DNA from 3 places in the Amycolatopsis sp. A1MSW2902 genome. Region 3 is predicted to be linked to each of the others. Evidence: riboswitches for the same ligand, from Rfam matches in the RefSeq annotation. Region 3 holds a riboswitch; each other region holds the start of a gene.
What was found. A riboswitch is a leader RNA that binds a small molecule or an ion and turns the genes downstream of it on or off. The one in region 3 is predicted to bind S-adenosylmethionine.

Region 1: another riboswitch for S-adenosylmethionine. It lies ahead of DMP23_RS39655 (methionine ABC transporter ATP-binding protein); the one in region 3 lies ahead of DMP23_RS11035 (aminotransferase class V-fold PLP-dependent enzyme).
Region 2: another riboswitch for S-adenosylmethionine. It lies ahead of thrC (threonine synthase); the one in region 3 lies ahead of DMP23_RS11035 (aminotransferase class V-fold PLP-dependent enzyme).

Annotation. Positions count from the first base shown of each region.
Region 1 is NZ_QJPO01000001.1:8,438,746-8,445,753, reverse strand. It holds gene DMP23_RS39670 (ABC-F family ATP-binding cassette domain-containing protein) at 1-623, opposite strand, end outside; gene DMP23_RS39665 (4-(cytidine 5'-diphospho)-2-C-methyl-D-erythritol kinase) at 661-1,629, opposite strand; gene DMP23_RS39660 (hypothetical protein) at 1,751-2,224, shown strand; gene DMP23_RS39655 (methionine ABC transporter ATP-binding protein) at 2,333-3,346, opposite strand; SAM riboswitch class I at 3,562-3,652, opposite strand; gene rsmA (16S rRNA (adenine(1518)-N(6)/adenine(1519)-N(6))-dimethyltransferase RsmA) at 4,212-5,054, opposite strand; gene DMP23_RS39645 (resuscitation-promoting factor) at 5,148-6,530, opposite strand; gene DMP23_RS39640 (TatD family hydrolase) at 6,958-7,008, opposite strand, start outside.
Region 2 is NZ_QJPO01000001.1:4,856,938-4,863,945, forward strand. It holds gene lepA (translation elongation factor 4) at 1-1,010, opposite strand, end outside; gene DMP23_RS22195 (class I SAM-dependent methyltransferase) at 1,127-1,738, shown strand; gene DMP23_RS22200 (VOC family protein) at 1,735-2,109, opposite strand; gene DMP23_RS22205 (DMT family transporter) at 2,132-2,992, opposite strand; gene rpsT (30S ribosomal protein S20) at 3,385-3,645, shown strand; gene holA (DNA polymerase III subunit delta) at 3,746-4,717, opposite strand; SAM riboswitch class I at 4,849-4,982, shown strand; gene thrC (threonine synthase) at 4,996-6,261, shown strand; gene DMP23_RS22225 (ComEC/Rec2 family competence protein) at 6,286-7,008, opposite strand, start outside.
Region 3 is NZ_QJPO01000001.1:2,430,642-2,437,649, reverse strand. It holds gene DMP23_RS48020 (AsnC family protein) at 107-1,603, shown strand; gene DMP23_RS11050 (RluA family pseudouridine synthase) at 1,600-2,526, opposite strand; gene lspA (signal peptidase II) at 2,523-3,131, opposite strand; gene DMP23_RS11040 (hypothetical protein) at 3,220-3,708, shown strand; gene DMP23_RS11035 (aminotransferase class V-fold PLP-dependent enzyme) at 3,720-5,051, opposite strand; SAM riboswitch class IV at 5,092-5,206, opposite strand; gene DMP23_RS11030 (potassium/proton antiporter) at 5,303-6,781, opposite strand; gene DMP23_RS11025 (ArsR/SmtB family transcription factor) at 6,881-7,008, opposite strand, start outside.

The sequences.
Region 1 (7,008 bases), 6.0 Mb from region 3:
TCGGCGTAACCGCCTTCGTACTGCTCGACCCGGCCGTTCGCGACCTCCCAGGTGAGGCTCGCGACGGTGTCGAGGAACCACCGGTCGTGGGTCACGACCACGACCGCGATCCGGCGGCCCAGCAGATGGTCGGCGAGCCAGCGCACGCCTTCGACGTCAAGGTGGTTGGTGGGCTCGTCGAGCACCACGAGGTCCAGTTCGCCGGTCAGCGCGGCGGCCAGCGCGACGCGGCGGCGTTCGCCGCCGGACAGGTTCGCGGTCGGGGTCTCGAGGCCGATCGCGGTGATGCCCAGACCGTCCACAATAGACCGGACGCGCGCGTCGGCGGCCCATTCGTGCTCGGCCCCGTAGCGCTGCAGCACCACGTCGCCGACCGTGCTGCCCGCGGGCAGTTCGGTGCGCTGGGTGACCACCGCCATCCGCAGGTCGCGCACCTGGCTCACCCGGCCGGAATCCGGCTCGCTCAGTCCGGAAAGGACTTCGAGCAGCGTCGTCTTGCCGCCGCCGTTGAGCCCGACGACGCCGATGCGCTGCCCCTCGGCGACGCCGAGGGAAACGTTGTCCAGCAACGGCTTCACGCCGTAGGACTTGCTCACCGATTCCAGGTTGACCAGGTTGGCCATCCGGATCCTTTCCACTGTGGACTGTTGATTCGAGCTTTCAGGCGTGCACGCGCGGCGGCGCGTTGCGCGGGGCGTCGTCGCCGCCGACCACCCGGGCCCCCGGCACCGGGCCGTGCGCGACCCGCACCGTCCGGCACACTCCCGCGCCGGACAGCTCAGCGGCCACCTCGACCGCGGTTTCCGCGTCGGAGCACAGGAACGCGCACGTCGGCCCGGAGCCGGACACGCATCCGGCGAGCGCTCCCGCGTTCACCCCGGCGCGCAGCGTGCGGCGCAGGCCGGGCCGCAGCGACACCGCGGCCGCCTGCAAGTCGTTGCCGAGCAACAGGGCTAGTTGGCGAGGATCACCCGACGCGAGCGCCTCCACGACCGGCGTGTGCGACCCGATCCGCGGCGGTTTGCCGTCGGCGCGCAGCCGGTCGAGTTCGCCGAACACCTTGGGCGTGGACAGGCCTTCCTCGTCGAAGGCCAGCACCCAGTGGAACGTGTGGCGCGCGAGCACCGGAACGAGCTGCTCGCCGCGGCCGGTGCCGAGCGCAGTGCCGCCGTACAGCGCGAAGGGCACGTCGCTGCCCAGCCGGCCGGCGATGGTGGCCAGCTCGTCGCGGGTGATGTCGAGCTTCCAGAGCGACGAGAGCCCGACCAGCGCCGCCGCCGCGTCCGCGCTCCCGCCCGCCATGCCGCCGGCGACCGGAATGCCCTTGCGCAGCACGATTCGCACCTTCGGCTCATCCGCGTCCGGCCGTCCGGCGTAGGAGGCCAGCTCGCGTGCCGCTCGCCAGGCGAGGTTGGCGCCGTCGGTGGGCACCGTGCGCTCCCCCTCGCCGTACACCTCGAGCCCTGGCTCGTCGGTGGCGGCGACGGTCACCTCGTCGGTGAGCGAAAGCGCCTGGAAGACGGTGACCAGCTCGTGGAACCCGTCCGCCCGCAGGTCGCCGACGGCCAGGTGCAGGTTGACCTTGGCCGGGACCCGGACGGTGACTGGTGGTGGTACGACGGCGAGCACCCGTCCAGCCTACGTGGCTGGCGCTGACCAGGTGTCGCCAGGAGAAAACGTCGGCACGGAAGTTCCCCCAACCGTCGCTCCGGAGTGGCCATCCGGACTAATTTGGAACTACTTTGGAACTATGCGCGCGCCGGAGGTCAACCTGTCCGAGCTGTCCCTGCACCCGCGCCGGGTCGTCGAGCGGCTCGAAGGTTCGCCGACCCGTTCGGTCCGGATTCGCCGACGGGAGAAGGACAAACCCGATCTGCTGCTCGTGACCGCCGAACGCGCCGAACAGGCGGCGGCCGGGTTTTCGGCGACCGTCACGATCCTCGCGGAACTGATGCGCCGCAGCGCCGAGACCGCCGCGCTCGCCGCCGAGGCGCTGCCCGCCGCGTTCCCGTGGGCGCGGTACCTGTCCGCGGAAGAAGTACGGACATTCGTCGGCGAACTGGCCGAAACCCTGGAGCGAGCCGAATCCCTCGGCAACCCGGTGCCGTTCGCCGCCCTCGTGACGAGGTGGAAACAGACCGCCGAGGCGCACGCGGATCCGGAGCTGGCGGAGATCCTGCGCCGGAACGACCACAATGGACAGAATGCAGGACACTTGTCCTGAAACTTTGACCCGGCGACCTGATTTCTCGGGCGACGCGTCCCGCGAACGCGGCGAGGGCCGCCCCATCGCATGGGACGGCCCTCGGAAAACCGCTCAGTTCAAGGGAAATCAGGCGGCGACGACGCTCTGCGGACCGCGAGCCGGCTGGCTCACGTGCGCGCCCCGGTCGGAGATCCAGGACAGCGCGGCGTCGGCCCGCTCGCCGCGGACGCCGAGGCGGAACCGGGCGATCGGGGTGTCCCCGATGCGGGTGAGGCCGCCGCCGATGGTGGCGAGCTCCACGTCGAACCGGCTGGCCGCCTCAGGCAGCAGGGCGCCCACCGAAGCGAAACCGATCAGCACGACGTCGACCGCGCGGTCGTACTTCGCGGACTGGGCGCGCGAGGTCTCGACTGACGGCAGCACCGCTTGCGCGGTCCAGCTGTCCGGCGTCGAGATGAGGTCGAGCACCGTGCCGCGCTCGACGATCGCGCCGTTGTCGAGCACCGCGACGTCGTCGCAGACCCGGCGGACGACGTCCGCGTCCGGCGTGGTGACGACGACCGTCACGCCCAGCTCGGCCCGCGCGCGGTCGAGCACAGCGAGCACCGCGCCCGCGTCCTCGGCCGCGACCCCGGCGGTCGGGTCGTCGGCGAGCAGCACAGCCGGTCCGGCGGCGAGCGCCCTGGCGACCGCGACCCGGCGGAGCTGGCCGTCGGTGAGTTCTTCCGGCTTCTGCCCGGCGCGGGCGGTGAGGCCGACGAGGTCGAGCAGCGAGCCGACCCGGCTGCGCCGCTGCGGGCCGTCGACGCCGAGCTGCTCCAGCGGGCTGGCGATGTTGCCCGCGATGGTGCGCTCGGCGATCAGCTCCGGCTTGGTCCCGACGACGCCCAGCTGGCGGCGGATCTCCCGCAGCCGCTTGCCGTCGAGCGTCGCGGTGTTGAGGCCGTCGAGCCGCACGACGCCGCGGTCGGGGCGCTCCTGCAGCGCGATGCAACGGGCGAGGGTCGACTTGCCGGAACCGGACGGACCCACGACCCCGAACAGCGAACCGGCTTGCACGTCGACACTCACATCGCGCAGCGCGGCGACCCGATTTCCGTGGAAGGGAAAGGACTTGGACACGTTTTCGACAGTGATCACGAAAGGGCTCCAGGCAAACGAGGCGCGGCGCCGATTCCGGGCGCGCCAGGCGTCATCGAATTACCGTCCACTGTGGACGGCGCAAGAAACTGCGGAAAAAACGATCAGGCGATGACCATGGAGCGTTGACACGCACATACCGAGCGGCGACCTTCGTCGACTACGCGCCGGCGGGTCAGCAGGAGCGGGCGGGTGACCCTCTTCATCGAAAACAGCCTCCATCGGTCCTGGCGGTAGCACCTGCCCTGCGGAGGGTGGTTGCTGCGACTTCGGCGAGCCAGGTCTCTCAGTCGCTCGGGATGGACGCTTTCGAGTAAAGCCGATCCCATTGGCTGAACGCAAGCGCGTTGGTGCAGATCACACGTCTGGTGGTGCCCGCATACCGGAACACCGCGTCCAAAAACCGGAAGCCCGGAACCTCGGCCGCCGAACAGTGCCTCGACCTGCGAAACGCTCGCCACGGGCACCGGCGGCGGACGGGTTTGTTCCACTGTGGACGATCAAGGATCTTTGTGGAACAAGAGTTTTCTCGTTGTCAAGGGGCGATGGTTCGCGGGCCTCGACGCGCGGTGCACCGGGGCCTCGACCGAGCCGAGATAGGTCAGCGAAGCGAAGCACCTCGGGTCAGCCCCGCGGAACAATCCCGGGCGTGGAGCAGTCCGACTCCCCCGAATGCCGAGCTGCTCGTCACAGGTGGGCGGCTGTTTCAGCCGTGCTCGCGTGGTCACCAAGCGTAGCCAAGCAGCAGGGAATGACCCACAATCAGCGACGACACAAGATCATCGGAGAACGCGGCGAAACCAGGGAATACCTGCTCCGACGCCGCCGTTGGAAGTCGCAGGGCGAGCACCCTGGGGGAGGTGGGTCACATTCCGGCAGCCGCGATCCGCGCGAAAGCGTGCACGTCCAACTGCTCCCCGCGCGTCTTCGGGTCGATCCCCGCCTCGGCGAGCAACTCGCCAGCCCGCTCGGCGGAACCAGCCCACCCGGCCAGCGCGGCCCGCAATGTCTTGCGCCGCTGGGAGAACGCCGCGTCGACCACCGCGAACAGCCGGGCCCGATCCACTCCGGAAACCGGGTCGGTCCGGGTGAACGAGACCAGAGCGGAATCGACGTTCGGCACCGGCCAGAACACCGCGCGCGGCACGGCGGCCACCTTGCGCGCGGGCCCGTACCAAGCGAGCTTCACGCTCGGCACGCCGTAAGTGCGGCTCCCTGGCCCGGCCACCATCCGGTCGGCGACCTCGGTCTGGACCATGACGAGCCCGCTGCGCAGCGACGGCAGCTCGGCCAGCAGGTGCAGCACCACCGGCACCGCGACGTTGTACGGCAGGTTCGCGACGATCGACACCGGCTCAGCGGGCAGATCAGCCGCCCGCACCCGGAGCGCGTCGGCGCCGACGACGGTCAGCCGGTCCGCGGCCTCAGGCGCGCGCTCGGCGACTGTGCGGGGCAGGCGGGCGGCCAGCACCGGATCGATCTCCACAGCGACGACCTGAGCGCCCGCGGCCAGCAGGCCGAGCGTCAGCGAGCCGAGACCGGGTCCGACCTCCAGGACGACGTCCCCCGGCTGCACGCCGCCGAGTTCGACGATGCGGCGGACCGTGTTGGGGTCGTGCACGAAGTTCTGCCCGAGTTTCTTCGTGGGCCGGACGTCGAGTTCGTCGGCCAGCCCGCGGATTTCGGCAGGCCCCAGCAGTTCCACCACCGGACGAGCCTACCCAGCGGCGGCGCGGCGGACGAAAACAGGCGGCCGGGAGCGCGAGGCTCCCGGCCGCCTGCCGGAAAATCAGAGCGTGGCTCAGGCCTTGTAGCCGCAGCCCCAGGCGCTGTAGCCGCCGCGGGCGTCGCGCACCTTCTCGGCGATCGCGATCTGCTGCTCGCGGGTCGCCTTGTCGGCGGTGGGGGCGTACTGCTGGCCGCCGTAGGCGTTCCAGGTCTGCCGGTCGAACTGCAGGCCGCCGTAGTAGCCGTTGCCGGTGTTGATCGACCAGTTGCCGCCCGACTCGCACTGCGCGATGCGGTCCCACGCGCCGGTGTCGCCGATGGCCGGGGCCGGCGGCTTCTTGGTGCCGACCTTGATGATCTTGGCCTTGGCCTCGACGAGGACCTTCTCCGAGACGTGCTCGCGCGCGATCTCTTCGCCGTTTTTCTTCGTGACCTTGTAGGTCACCAGCTTCTTGCCCGGCGTGCCCGGGTCCTCGACGCTCTGCTGGCCCTGCAGCTGCGTCGGGTCGTCGACCTTCTGCACCTCGGGGTCGATGGTCTCTTCCTGGTTGACCATCGACACGCCCATGCGGCTGACGTGGACCTCGGCGCCGTTCTTCAGGCTGACGTCGAGACCGCCCTCGATCGCGTCGTCCGGGCCGAGGTTCAGCTTCAGGTCGGAGGCGAGCTCCTTGGTGGTCACCGCGGTGGTGTCCACCTTGCGCGGCGCGTTGGTGCCGTCGAAAAGCGTGATGTGCTTGAGGGTCTTGACCTGGACGGTCGAGCCCTCCAGCGGCAGTTCGCCGGACGACGGCATCGACGTCCACGCGCCCTGGGAAAGCATGCTGCCCATGCCGAGCTGGTTCATGGCCTCGCCGAGCGTGGTCGCGCGGACCCAGGAGGGCCGGGACACGCCGTCCACGACGAGGTTCAGCTGACGGCCGCGCTCGAGCTTGATGACGCCGCCGTCGCCGACCGCCGCCTGCGGCGAGGGCGAAAGCGCGTCGTGCTCGCCGACCGAGAGGCCCGCGTCCTTGAGCACGTCGCCGACGGTGCCGCCGAAGCTGTGCACGGTCTGCTGGTGGCCGTCGACGTCGACGGTGATGCTCTTGTTCATCGCGAGCGCCGCCGCGCCGCCACCGCCGACGGTGACCAGCAGCGAGAGCACGGCGCCCTTGAGGAAGCGGCGCTTCCAGGTCTTGGTCGCCTCGCGCAGCCCTTCCTCGACCGCGGCCTTCTTGGCCTGCGGGGAGGCGGTGCGGTCCTGCTCGACCTCGTCCGGGAGGACGAGCGGCGGAAGCATCGTGGTTTCCGCGTTGATGAGGCGGATCAGCTCGTCGACGTCGACGTCGATTTCCGACATCAACAGGTCGGCGTCCGGGCCGAGCGCGGCGAGCACGTCCTGCTCGGTCACGCGAAGCTCGTCGGAGAAGTCAAGCTGCCCGTAGGCGGTGTCCTCGAGCTCGCGGTCGAGCACGGCCACCGAGGACTCGGAGGAGGAGAAATACGCCGAACCCGCGTCAAGACGCGAATCATCCTGCCGACTACCAGTCACCGGGTCGTTCCCTTTCCCAAGACATCGCGCGTCGTTCGCGCGTCGTCCTTCGTTCGCGACGCACCCTCGGGCGCGCCTCTCAAGTCCGACACCCCCAGCCAGCGCCATCGTCACGGTCCCAGGTCGTACCAACCCCGGTTCCGCTTCCCCGACGTGCACTGACGTGACTGGTGGGCGTATCAGCCGGTTCCGCTGCGCGGTACCGACCGGCACGATCACGGGACAGTAACGGGTGTCGGCAGGTTGCGCAAACACCCCCCGGAGTGTCGTGACTTGCGTCACTCATCAGGTGGACGAATGCGCGGTCTCGAATGTCGCAATCCGTGCAACCCGTTGTGACACTACGGAATCACGCAGGCAGCCGGTATGCGCGTTCGGCAGTGGTCCGGACCGCTTCGGC
Region 2 (7,008 bases), 2.4 Mb from region 3:
AGCGCGGCGTCGTTGAGCTGCAGCTTCTCCAGCGCCTCGCGCAGTTCCGGGTAGTCCGAGCCGTCCACCGGGTACAGCCCGGAGAACACCATCGGCTTCGGTTCGCGGTACCCGGCCAGCGGTTCGGTCGCGCCGTGCCGCTCGGACGTCACGGTGTCGCCGACCTTCGACTGGCGCACGTCCTTCACGCCGGTGATCAGGTAGCCGACCTCGCCGACGCCGAGTCCCTTGCTGGCCTTCGGCTCCGGCGAGATGATCCCGACCTCGAGCAGTTCGTGCGTCGCGCCGGTCGACATCATCTTGATCTTCTCGCGCGGCGTGATCTTGCCGTCCACCACGCGGATGTAGGTGACGACGCCGCGGTAGGTGTCGTAGACCGAGTCGAAGATCATCGCGCGGGCGGGCGCGTCCGCGTCGCCGACCGGCGGCGGGACCTGGCGCACGCACTCGTCCAGCAGCTCGGTCACGCCCATGCCGGTCTTCGCCGACACGCGCAGCACGTCCGAGGGCTCGCAGCCGATGATGTGCGCGATCTCCGCCGCGTACTTCTCCGGGTCCGCCGAGGGCAGGTCGATCTTGTTCAGCACCGGGATGATGTGCAGGTCGTTCTCGAGCGCGAGGTACAGGTTCGCGAGCGTCTGCGCCTCGATCCCCTGCGCGGCGTCGACCAGCAGGATCGCGCCCTCGCAGGCTTCGAGCGCCCGCGAGACCTCGTAGGTGAAGTCCACGTGGCCGGGCGTGTCGATCAGGTGCAGGACGTGGTCCTTGCCGTCCACCTGCCACGGCAGCCGGACGTTCTGGGCCTTGATCGTGATGCCGCGTTCCCGCTCGATGTCCATGCGGTCGAGGTACTGCGCGCGCATGGCCCGCTCCTCGACGACGCCGGTGAGCTGCAGCATCCGGTCCGCCAGCGTCGACTTGCCGTGGTCGATGTGGGCGATGATGCAGAAGTTGCGGATCAACTCCGGCGGCGTGAAGGTGGTGTCGGCGAACGTCTTGGGCGCTGTCACTCGGGCTGTCCTCGGGATGGTGGGGGATGTCCGTACCCCATCGTCCCATGGACCTCCGGGTGCGGGTGGGGGTCATCCCCGATGCGGCCCCGCCCGTCTCGTGATGACCTCGAAGCATGAGCACTTCACCCTCCCCCTCGCCGCCCGGCCCCGGCGTCCTCGACGCCGCGCTCGACCGGGCTTTCGGCCATCCCAGCGGGCTGCTGGGCAGGCTCGGCGGCAAGCTGATGGCGATCGGCAACGCCACGACCGAACACCGCATCGTCGACCTGGCGCGCCTCGAACCCGACGAGACCGTTCTCGTCGTCGGCCCCGGGCCCGGGGTCGGCCTCGACGCGGCGAGCAAACTCGCCGGCGAGGTGATCGGCGTCGAACCCTCCCCGCAGATGCGCGACCTCTGCACGGACCGCTGCGGAGACCGCGCCGAGGTGCGCGCGGGCAGCGCGGCCCGGACCGGCTGCGCGGACGCGTCCGCCGACGTCGTGCTGACCGTGAACAACGTCCAGTTCTGGGAAGACCGCCCGGCGGCCTTCGCCGAGCTGTTCCGCGTGCTCCGGCCGGGCGGACGGCTGCTGCTTTCGGCACACGAGAAGTGGCTCCCGGTGACGCGGCACGAACTGGCCGACGAAGCCGCCGCAGCGGGATTCACCGACCTGCAGACCTGGACCTGGGATCCGCCCGGATTCGCCGCGCTCGCCGCCCAGCTCCGGGCCGTGAAACCGGGCTAGCGCTTGTCGCGGCGCAACGGATGGTCCTCCGGGACCTCGACGAGCACGATCCGCAGCCCGTCCGGGTCGGCGATCCACGCCTCGTCGGTGCCCCACGGCTCGCGCCGGGCCTCGCGCACCGGTTCGACCCCGCGTCCGGCCAGTTCGGCCAGGGTCGCCGGGAGATCGCGGACCTGCAGGAACAGATTGACGTCCGGACCGGGCCCCTCCTCGCCCGTGCCGACCACCTCGATCGACCCGCCGCCGGCGAAAAACCGCGTGCCGCCGGGGAACTCGCGCTCGATCGCGAGGCCGAGGGCGTCGCGGTAGAACGCGGTGGACACCTCGTGGTCGCGGGGGTGGATCAGCACCCGGCTGCTCAGTACGTCCATGGTTCCTGCCTACCCGAGCGGCTCAGGCGACCGCAATCGCAGCGATCCCGGCCAGCACGACCAGCGATCCGGCGAGGCGGCGGACCGCGTTGCGCTCGCGGAGCACGAGCCAGGCGGCGACCCCGCCGAAGACGATCGACAGCTCGCGCGCCGGCGCGACCAGGCTGACCGGCGCGATCCGCAGGGCGTACAGGACCAGCAGGTAGCTGGCCGGCGAGGCGAGCCCGACGATCAGCACCTCGCGCCGATGGTCGCGCCACAGCCGCTTGATCTCCGACCGGCCGCGCGCCGCGGTCGGGGCAAGCAGGATGCTCTGGCCGATCGCGCCGCCGCCGAAGTAGACGAGCGGAGGCACGCCGAGCGACGTGACCGAGTGCGCGTCCCAGAGCGTGTAAGCGGCGATGACGACGCCGGTGGCGACGCCGTAGAACACCCCCGCGCGGCGGGCCCGGGCGTTGCCGGTGCCGCCGCCGAGGCTGATCACCAGGACGCCCGCGACGACGAGGAACGCCCCGATCAGCCCGAGCACGCCAGGCCGTTCGCCCAGGACCGTGACAGCGACGAGCACCGACACCAGCGGCCCGGTCCCGCGGGCCAGCGGGTAGACGATGGACAGGTCGCCGACCTCGTATCCGCGCTGCAGCACGATCCCGTACGCCACGTGCAGGACCGCGGTGCCCGCGGCGGCGAGCAGCCAGGTCCACTGTGGACGTTCCGGTTCGACGGCCAGCGCGACCGCGATCACCGGGAGCATCGCCGCCGCGGAAACCGTGTAGTATAGCCAGACGAACCGCGGGCCGCCGGAAACCCGTTTGGCGGCAAGGTTCCACACGGCGTGCACGACCGCGGCGACGAGGACCATGGCGAGGGCTGTGGTGTTCATCCGGACCCCTTCAGGTTTTCAGCGCACGCTGAAGACCGGGTCCTCCAGGCTTTTGTCCCGTCAGATGAACGGCGGGGCTCTGTCTCCCGCCGAAGGTGCCGCTCGGACCAGGCCCGCCCGCCCTCGTTGTCTTCGCGACCCGCTCTGCGGGACCACGGGCAGGCGACGGAACCCTAGGCACTACCGGACCCCACCGTAACCGAGACGGGGGCGCGATGCCGAGCGTTTGCCTGCTCCGGGGCCGTCGGCAACGCCGCGAACAGGGCTGTTAAGATTTTCGACTGTTGCCGTGCGGCATTCCGTCAGGGAGGAAACCCGGCAGTCCCTCGGGACTGATCCGGAGCCACACGAACGCGGCAGCGACCTTCACCGAGTGAAAGAGGAACGCCTCCATGGCCAACATCAAGTCGCAGGTCAAGCGCATCACGACGAACGAGAAGGCGCGGCAGCGCAACCTGGCGATCCGGTCCTCGGTGAAGACCGCGATCCGCAAGTTCCGCGAGGCCGCCGAAGCCGGTGACAAGGACAAGGCCCTCGAACTGCAGCGCGACGCCGCTCGCAAGCTCGACAAGGCCGTCACCAAGGGCGTCATCCACGCCAACCAGGCCGCGAACAAGAAGTCGGCTCTCGCGAAGCGCGCGAACCAGCTCTGAGCGCAGTCTTTCGGAAAGGCCCGGCGGCTTCGGCTGCCGGGCCTTTCCGTGTCCTGGGGACCGGCTCGGCTCTCCTCAAGGCGTTCCCGGCGCCGGGACGTCAGCGGTCTCCCTTGGCCGCGACCACGTCGAGGACCGCGCGCTGCAACGCGTAGTTCGCGTCGGCCGCCGCACCCTTGACCTCGGCGTTCAGCCGCGCCACGACGCGCATCGCGGTCGCCAGGCCGTCCTGGCCCCAGCCGCGGGACTGCCCTTGCGCCTTGCGGATCTTCCACGGCGGCATGCCGAGTTCGCCCGCCATCTGGTTCGGGTTGCCGCGCCCGGCCGCGGACACGCGAGCGATCGTGCGCACCGCGTCGGCCAGCGCGTCGGCGATCAGGACGTGCGGGACGCCCAGCTGCATCGCCCACTGCAGCGACTCCATCGCGGCGGCCCGGTCGCCCGCGACGGCCTTCTCGGCCACCGCGAAGCCGGTCACGTCGGCGCGTCCGGTGTGGTAGCGGCGGACCGCCCGCTCGTCGACGACTCCCCCGGTGTCGGCGACCAGCTGCGTCGCCGCCGAGGACAGTTCGCGCAGGTCCGAGCCGACCGAGTCGAGCAGCGCCATCAGGCCCGCGGCGTCGATCTTGCCGCCCGCGCGGCGCACCTCGTTGCGGACGAACGCCTCGCGCTCGGCCGGTTTGGTGAGCTTCGGGCATTCGGTGATTTCCGCGCCCGCCTTTTTCAACGCGCCCGGCAGCGCTTTGGCGGCTTTGCTCCGCCCGCCGCCGCTGTGCACGACCACGAGGACGATGCCGTCGGCAGGCGCCTTCACGTACGCGAGGACCGCGTCGGACAGCTCCTGCGAGATGTCCTGCGCCGACTCCAGCACGATCACGCGCCCCTCGGCGAACAGCGACGGGCTCACCAGCTCGGCCAGCACAGGCGGTGTGAGATCGGACACCCGCATGCGCGTGAGGTCGGCCGTCGGGTCCGCGGCCTTGGCCGCGTCGAGGGACGCTCGCACAGCCCGTTCGATGAGCAGTTCTTCCTCGCCCGTGACGAGGTGCAGCGGCGCGGGTGCGGTGGTCACCCGGCCATCTTCTCACCCGGCCGCCGGGCCGCCCGCTCCGGTGATGTGGGCCGCCTCCGTGGCACGAGCTGATCGGGATGTCGTACGGTGTAGCCGAGGACGCGCCCACCGGCGCTCCGACAACCGAATACCGCTCATCCAGAGGGGCAGAGGGAACGGCCCGACGAAGCCCCGGCAACCGGCGTACAGCCTGTCATCCCGCGATCGCGGGGTAGCTGACGACCACGGTGCCAATTCCGGCCCGCTTCGGCGGGGCAGATGAGGAAAGGAACCTCGCGATGACTGCAGCCCTCAGCGCCACCTCCGCCAACAAGACGATCGACCTCGGTCCGGCCGTCGAACTGGTGTCGAAGGAAGAAGGGCACCGGCAGCCGCTCGCTCCGGAATTCGTCTCCGTCGAAGACTTCTCGCCGCTCGAGGTCGCCTACGACTTCGGCCGCGTCCGCCGCGAGGACATCGAGGCGGGCCCGCGCAACATCTGGCGTTACAAGAAACTCCTTCCCGTCCCCTCGACCGTCGAGGAGACCCCGAACACCGAACCCGGCTGCACCCGGCTCGTGCGCGCCGACCGGCTCGCGAAGGAGCTCGGCCTCAAGCGCGTGTGGGTCAAGGACGACACCGGCAACCCCACGCACTCGTTCAAGGACCGCGTGGTCGCCGTCGCGCTCGCGGCCGCCCGCGAGTTCGGTTTCGAGGTCCTGGCGTGTCCCTCGACCGGCAACCTGGCCAACGCGACCGCCGCCGCGGCGGCCCGCGCCGGCTGGCGGTCGGTCGTGCTGATCCCGAAGAACCTCGAACGCGCGAAGATCCTCACCACCGCGGTCTACGACGGCGACCTGATCGCCGTCGACGGCAACTACGACGACGTGAACCGGCTCGCCACCGAACTGGCCGGCGAGCACCCGAAGTGGGCGTTCGTGAACGTCAACGTCCGCCCGTACTACTCCGAGGGCTCGAAGACGCTCGCCTACGAGGTCGCCGAGCAGCTCGGCTGGCGCATCCCCGAGCAGATCGTCGTGCCGATCGCCTCCGGTTCCCAGCTCACCAAGGTGGACAAGGGTTTCCGCGAGCTGGGCCAGCTCGGTCTCGTGGACGCCAGCCCGTACAAGGTGTTCGGCGCGCAGGCCACGGGCTGCTCGCCGGTCTCCACCGCGTACCGCAACGGCCACGACGTGGTCCAGCCGGTGAAGCCGGACACCATCGCCCGTTCGCTCGCGATCGGCAACCCGGCCGACGGCCCGTACGTGCTCGACGTGGTCAACCGCACCGGCGGCGCGATCGAGGACGTCACCGACGAAGAGGTCGTCGAAGGCATTCGGCTGCTCGCGCGCACCGAAGGCATCTTCACCGAGACCGCGGGCGGCGTCACCGTGGCGACCGCGAAGAAGCTCGTCGAAACCGGCAAGCTCGACCCGGACGCGGAAACCGTCCTCCTCATCACCGGCGACGGCCTCAAGACCCTCGACGCGGTCGAGAACCACATCGGCCCGAAGGCCACCGTGCCGCCGTCCGCCGCGGCCGTCGCCAAGGCACTCGGCTACTGACGCACCGGCCCGGGGTCCGCCGCACTACCGCGGCGGACCCCGCGGCTCGCCCCGGCGCACCACCGCCGGTCCGCTTCCTCCGGGCAGAACGGCGGTGTCCCCGTCGATATCGGTCCGGGTGACCAGCACTCCCATCGTTCCGAGAACGTCCACTGTGGACTTGCTCGGATGTCCGTATCCGTTGCCCGCGCCGACACTGATCAGCGCCGTGCGCGGCCGCACCGCCGCGAGAAACTGCGGCAGCGAATACCTCGACCCGTGATGCGGCACCTTCAGGACGTCTGCCCGCAGGTCGACGCCCTCGGCAAGCAGATCCGCCTGCGCCGCCAGCTCGACGTCTCCGGTCAGCAGAACCCGGCCAGCCGCGGTGTCGGCGCGCAGGACGACCGAACTGTTGTTGATCATCGTGCCGTCCTGCAACGCCGGTGCACGGGTAGTGGCGTAGCGCGGACCGATCACCTCAAGCGACAGCCCCGGCCACTCCAGCCGCTGCCCGTCGCTCAACTGCACCAGTGGCACGCCGCGACGCCGCGCTTCGCCGGAGACCGACTGCCACGCCCACGCGGGCGCACGCCCTGGCCCTACCGCGATCGCCCCGACCGCCCGTCCGTCGAATACCGAGGCGAGACCGCCGATGTGGTCCGCGTGCAGGTGACTCAGCACAAGCAACGGCACCCGTTCGACGCCCAGCCTCCGCAGGCATTCATCGACCGGCCCTGGCTCCGGCCCGGTGTCGACGACCACGGC
Region 3 (7,008 bases):
CCGCCCGCCCCCCGGGACGCGCCGATCGCCGACGTCGCGGTGGCGCGGGGCACGCCGGGCGCGTGGTGCGGCCGGGCCGGGCGGGCGAGGCGGTAGCGTTGCCGGAGTGGCCGTGACCGATCCCGCCGACATCCGCCTGCTCGCCGCGCTCGCCGAGCTGGGCAAGGGGGCTGTGCACGAGCTGGCGGCGAAGGTCGGGATGGACCCGAGGGAGGTCGCGTACCGGCTGGTCGCGCTGTCCGGGAGCGGATTGCCGCTGCTGGTCGGGGTCGAAAGCGACCCGAACGGCCTCCGCGCGGCGATTTCCGGGGCTCCGGCTTCGTGGCAGCGTCCCCCGGGCGGCTATCCGGGCGGGCCCGGGTCGGTGCCGTTCCCCGCTGCGGGCGGACCGAACGCGGGGCCCGGGACGGCGGGACAGAACCTGGGCGGGATGCCCGGGGCTGCTGGACCTAACCAGGGCGGAATGCCAGGGGCTGCCGGGCCCAACCAGGGCGGGATGCCCGGGCCCAACCAGGGCGGTATGCCGGGGCCGATGACGTCCGGCCAGGGTGCGGCGCCAGGCGCCGGCCCGGCGTCGGCGGGAGTCCCCGTGCGAGGCGGGGCGGCGGGAATGCCGGGCGCGCAGGGCTCCGGTCCGCATCCGCCCGGGCCGAACGGGATCCCCGATTCCGCCGGGATGCCGGGGCACTCCGGACCGCATCCGCCGGGACAGCACGGCATGCCCGGCCCGGGAACCTCCGGCGCCTACTCACCGGGGCAGACCGGGATTCCCGCGGGTCCGGGGCAGCACGGCATGCCCGGCCCGGGGACTTCCGCCGCGTACCCGCCCGGGCAGACCGGCCTTCCGGCGACCGGGCCAGGTCCGGGCGTGTCCGGCGCGTACGCACCCGGACCGGCCGGGATTTCCGGCGCGTATCCCCCTGGGCCGAATGGAATTCCCGGCGGGCCGGGGGTGTCGGGCGCGTATGCCCCGGGACCGAACGGGATCCCTGCCGGGCCAGGAGTGTCCGGCGCGTACTCCCCCGGGCAAACCGGGATGCCGCACCAGGTTCCCGTCGGCACGAATGTCCACAATGGACCCTCCGGGCCGTACCCTGCTCCGGATCCGGTCGTCAGCACGTGGGGCGTCCCGCAGACCGCGTCCTGGGCCCGCGGCGACGAACCCCGGCCCGCCGCGGCGCCTGCCAAGCAGGGGCGGATCGGCGAGACGATGCAGTCGCAGGGGCTCGAAGGGGAACAGCTTTCCGTGCAGCTGCTGGAGGTCCAGGATCCCGCCGACTTCCTCTTCGGCGCGGCGGGCTACCGGCTCGAGGACGGCGAGCGCGCGGTCGTCGTGCACACCGAGATCACCAATCGCGGGCCGATCCCGTTCGCGTCGCTGCCCGACAACTATCTCGAGCTCGTCACCGACAGCGGCGAGACCGTCGCGAAGGCCCCGGTTTCGCTGACGTCCCGGCCGCCGCACAAGATCGGCGTGCAGCCGGGCGAGACGCTCGGCGGGCACACCGTCTACGTGCTCCCCACCGCGACCCGCGTCGTCTCGGTGCGCTGGAGCCCGCGGCCCGAGCCGGACGAGCGCACCCTGACCTGGGCCGTCGACTAGTTCCCGTCGCGCAGGATCTCCAGCGCACTGGCCAGATCGTCGGGGTACTCCGCCTCGAACTCGACCCACCGGCCGTCCGCGGGGTGCGCGAACCCGAGCGTCCGCGCGTGCAGCCACTGCCTCGTCAGGCCGAGTTTCCGGGCCAGCACCGGGTCCGCCCCGTAGGTCAGGTCGCCCGCGCACGGGTGGCGCAGCGCGGAGAAGTGCACGCGGATCTGGTGCGTACGGCCGGTTTCCAGCTTCACGTGCGCCAGCGACGCCGCCCGGAACGCCTCGACCACCTCGTAGTGCGTGACGCTCGGCCGTCCGCCCGCGACGACGGCGAACTTGTAGTCGTGGCGCGGATGGCGGTCGATCGGGGCGTCGATGGTGCCGCGCGTCGGGTCCGGGTGGCCCTGCACGACGGCGTGGTAGCCCTTGTCGACGGTCCGTTCCTTGAACGCCCGCTTCAGCACGGTGTACGCGTGCTCGCTCTTCGCCACCACCATCACCCCGGTGGTGCCCGCGTCGAGCCGGTGCACGACGCCCTGCCGTTCGGCCGCGCCGGAGGTCGAGATGCGCAGCCCGGACGCGGCGAGTCCGCCGACGACCGTCGGGCCGGTCCAGCCGGGGCTGGGGTGCACGGCGACGCCGACCGGTTTCGAAATCACCACGATGTCGTCGTCATCGTGCAGGATCTTCATGCCTTCGACCGGCTCCGCGACGATTTCCGCCGCACGTTCCGGTTCGGGCAGCGTCACCTCGAGCAGCCCGCCCGCGGACAGCCGGTCCGATTTGCCCGCCGGGCGGCCGTCGAGGAGGACGTCGCCCGCCGCGGCGAGGTCCGCGACCGCGGTGCGGGACAGGCCGAGCAGTTTGGCGAGCCCGGCGTCGACGCGCATCCCGTCGAGCCCGTCGGGGACGGGCAGCATGCGCGCGCTCACTCGGAGTCCTTCTTCTTGCCGCGGGTGGAGGTGCCGTCGTAGTCCTTGCCGAGCAGGGACAGCAGCACGATCAGCGCGCCGCCGACGCAGATCGCGGAGTCGGCGATGTTGAAGATCGCGAACCCCTGGCCGTTGGGCGCGAACGCGGAGATGAAGTCGACGACGTGGCCGCGCAGCGGTCCGGGCTCGCGGAAGAACCGGTCGGTCAGGTTGCCGAGCGCGCCGGCGAGCACGAGCCCGAGGCCGATCGCCCAGCCGACCGAGCGCAGCCTGCGCGAGATCCACACGATCGCGATCACGACGCCGATCGCGACCAGCGCGAGCACCCACGTCATGCCGGTCGCCATCGAGAACGCGGCGCCCGGGTTGCGGATGACCTGCAGGTAGATCAGCCCGCCGAGGATCGGCTTGGGCTCCTTGCCCTCGAGGTTCGCGACGACCAGGTTCTTCGTGATCAGGTCGATCGCCCACAGCAGCGCCGCGACCGCGAACACCACCCAGACCCGCCGCTTGGGCAGCGGCGCGCCGTCCCCGGCGGCATCCTGCTCAGGCGGTTCCGCAGACGGCTCGACCTCGGACTCGGACGGCGAAGGATCGGTGCTCACACCCCCATTGTCCACAACCGCGCCCGAGCAGGTCACAGCGGCCGAATTCAGTCGCCCCGGAGGCCCCTCGCCCGCCATCATCGCTGCCATGCCCGCCGAGATCCCCGCCCCCGCCGCGGCCGCGGCCTGGATCGCCCTCGACCTCTCCCCCACGAGCGACCTCCCGCTCTGGGCCGCCCACTGGCTGGCCGACGGCGAGGACGGCGAGCACCTGCGCCACCTGGCCGGGCTGTCCCGCAGCGAACCACGGGAAATCCACGACGTGCAGGAGGCGGCCTTAGCCGACTGCCGCACGCCCATTCCTGCGGTGGCCGACGCAGCCGAAGCCGCGTTCACTCACCTGGCCCGGCTGTTCCTCAACGGCCATCTCAGCGAGCGCGGCCTGCTGAACGACCTGCACGCGGTTATCTTGCGCACCGGTTACGCGGAGAGCGCCACTTCCTTGCCGCTCGCCCAAGTCTGGCTGGCGGACGAAGAGTGGGACGGAGGCTGGGGCCGCACCGAAGAGCAGATCAAAGAGGCGATCCGGGCCGCCTGCAGATCCCAACTCGACCACAATGCGAGCTCACGCGGTTAAACCCAGCCCGGTCAGGCGCAGAACGGCGGCAGCTCCCGCGGGTCCCCGACCGGTGCCCACCGCCCGTCCACCTTCGCGTACTCCCAGCGGGCTCCCCGGGCCACGATCTGCCGCAGTGCCAGCACCAAGCGGTCGACGTGTTCCTCGGTGCTCCCCAGCCCGAGGCTCACCCGGACCGCCTGCTGGCCCTGGCTTCCGGCTTCCCGGATCAACCGCCGGGCGGCCACGTGCGCGCAGAACGCCCCGTCCCGCACGCCGATTCCGTACTCGGCCGACAGCACCGCGGCCAGCCATCCGGGCTCGAACCCGTCGACCACGAAGCTCACCGTGCCGACCCGGTCCACCGGCGCGTCGAAGAACCGCAGCTCGGCGAACCCCGGCAAGCTCTCAAGACCCTTGCGCAACCGCTCCAGCAACACGGCCTCGTGCGAACCCACGGCATCCCACTGAGCCGCCAGCTGCTCGCAGGCCACTCCAAGCGCATACACGCCAACGGTATTCGGCGATCCGGCCTCGTGCCGCTCCTCGCCGCTGTTCCACACCACGGCTTCCTCGGTCACCAGCTTCGTAGCGCCACCACCGGCCAGGTACGGCTCGGCCGCCCGCAACCAGTCGCTGCGCCCGATCAGCGCACCGGCCCCGAAGGGCGCGTACAGCTTGTGCCCGGACAGCGCAACATAGTCAACATCCAGCTCCCGCAACGAAATCTGCCGATGCGGAGCGAGCTGCGCGGCGTCGAGGGCCACCCGGGCGCCGTGTTTCCGGGCCACCGCAGCGATCTCGGCCACCGGCAGCAGCTCGCCGGTCACATTGGACGCACCGGCGACGACCACCAACCGCGGCCCCTGCGGGCATTCCGCGAGCGCTTCGTCCACAACGGACACTGCGGCGAGCCGGGTCCGCGGCAGCTGCACGCGCCGGACGTTCGGGCCGCGCCACGGCAGCAAGGCCGCGTGGTGCTCGCTGTCGAACACCACCACGGAAGTCTTGCGCGGCAACGCTTTCGCCAGCAGGTTGAACGCGTCCGTGGTGTTGCGGGTGAAGATCACCGAGTCGCCGTTGCGAGCGTCCACGAACCGGCGCAGCACGTCGCGCGTCCGCTCGTACAGCCGCGTCGAGACCTGCGAAGCGAAGCCCGCGCCGCGGTGCACGCTGGCGTACCAGGGAAGGAACTCGTCGACCGCCGAACGCACCGCGTCCAGACACGGCGCGCTCGCCGCGTGGTCGAGGTTGGCGTACCCGATGTCGCCGCCGGTGACCAGCGGGACCCGCAGCGTCGCACCGGCGACAGCGGGAACGGCAGCGGCAACAGTTTCCGTGGACCGGTCGAGTGCGAGAGTCATGACGGCGCCTCCTCGGCGTTCCGGGGGACCCCCGGCGAGGGGCCCGCGCTTGCCCGCCGCACTGCGCGACCGGCCTGGTCCTCACCCGGGGCACCCCACCGCGGTAGGAGGGTTGCCGGCCAGCAAGCCGGGGCTTCGCGCTGGCACTCATGACCTGAAACCGAAGATAGCGGACGACCCCTGGGAGAAACCAGACCCGTCTCGTGATCTGAGACGGCAGTCACAGGGTGTGTCCACAAAGGACAGAAAGATCAGGCTCCGGATTCCCCGTGCCAGCGCGCGAGGCGGCCGGCGCGATCGACGGCACGGATGCGCCGTTCGGTCGCGTCGCGGTCGGCGGCGGTCGTGACCACCAGAAGCTGGTCCTCGACCTGCAAGCGGCTCGTTTTCTGCGGGGTGAAGCCCGTCCCGCCGCGCACCACGAGGCTGACCGTCGCCCCGGCGGGCAGCCGCAGCTCGGACAGGTACACGCCGTGCAGCTTCGACCCCTTCTGGATGCGCACCTGCAGCAGTTCGGCGCCGAGTTCGTCGAGCGGGGCGGCGTCGACCTCGATCTCGTGCGCCTGCGTCGCCTTCGCCAGTCCGAGGATCCGCGCGAGCGGGCTGAGCGTCGCGCCTTGCAGCACGGTGAGCACGATGACGAGCACGAAAACCGCGTCCACGAGCCGTTGCGCACCGGGCACGCCCTCGGACAGGGGGATCATCGCGAGCACGATCGGCACCGCACCGCGCAACCCCGCCCAGGACAGGAACACCTGATCCCGCCACGGCAAACGGAACGGCAGCAGCGACAGGACCACCGACAGCGGCCGGGCGAGCAGCAACACCACCGCGCCCGCGACCAGGCCGGGGATGAGCGTTTCGAGCAGCCGGGTCGGCGACGCGAACAGGCCGAGCAGCACGAACAGCCCGATCTGCGCGAGCCAGCCGAGCCCTTCGGCGAACGACAGGGTGTCCGACCGGTGCGGCAGCTTGGAATTCCCCAGCACCAGGCCTGCGACGTAGGTGGCGAGCAGGCCGGACGCGTGCGCCAGCTGACCCGAGGAGTACGCGAGCACGCACACCGCGACCGTGGCGAGCGGGTACAGGCCGGTCGCCGGGAGCGCGGCCCGGCGCAGCGCCTGCGCGCCCAGCCAGCCGAACGCGAGGCCGAGCACGAGGCCGGTGAGCAGTTCGTAGACCACCAGCAGCGGCAGCGACCAGTCGACCGCCTCGCCGGACGCGAGCACGACGACCGCGATGTAGGCGGGCGCGTCGTTGATGCCGGATTCCAGTTCCAGCGCGCCGACGAGCCGTTTCCCGACCCCGGCCATGCGCAGCACGGAGAACACCGCCGCGGCGTCGGTGGACGCGAGAACCGCGCCCCACAGCAGGGCGAGCCGCCAGTCGAGGCCGAGCAGCCAGTGCAATGCCGCGCCGGTGACCGCGATGCTGATCACCACGGCCACTGTGGACAGCAGGATTCCGGGCCCCAGCGAGGGTTTCACCGCGGACCACCGCGTGGTGAGCCCGCCCTCGGTGAGGATCAGGACGAGCGCGGCGAGCCCGAGGGACTGGGTGAGCGCCGGATTGTCGAAGCGGATGCCGAACCCGGCTTCGCCGAGCACGACGCCGATCCCGAGATACAGCAGCAGCGACGGGAATCCGAGCCGGATGGACACCCGCACCGCGACGACCGAGACGACGAGAACCAGCGCTCCGACGCCCAGCACCAGGGGAAGCTCGTTCACCCTCCGCCTCCCTCCCGGTCGCCCGCAGGCGTCCAGAATAGTGAGGCAGTGTCCGGTTCCCGAGCGCGCACCACCGGTCCGGGGGACCTCGCCGGTGTGTTACGAAGCCTCGGCGGCACTCACCGTCGCGAGATCGACACCGAGCGCGGCGAACGGCCCCTGCGCGCCTGGCAGGACGCGGACCGCGCGCTGCTGGTCCCGCGTCAGCCATCCCGCTTCGACCGCCC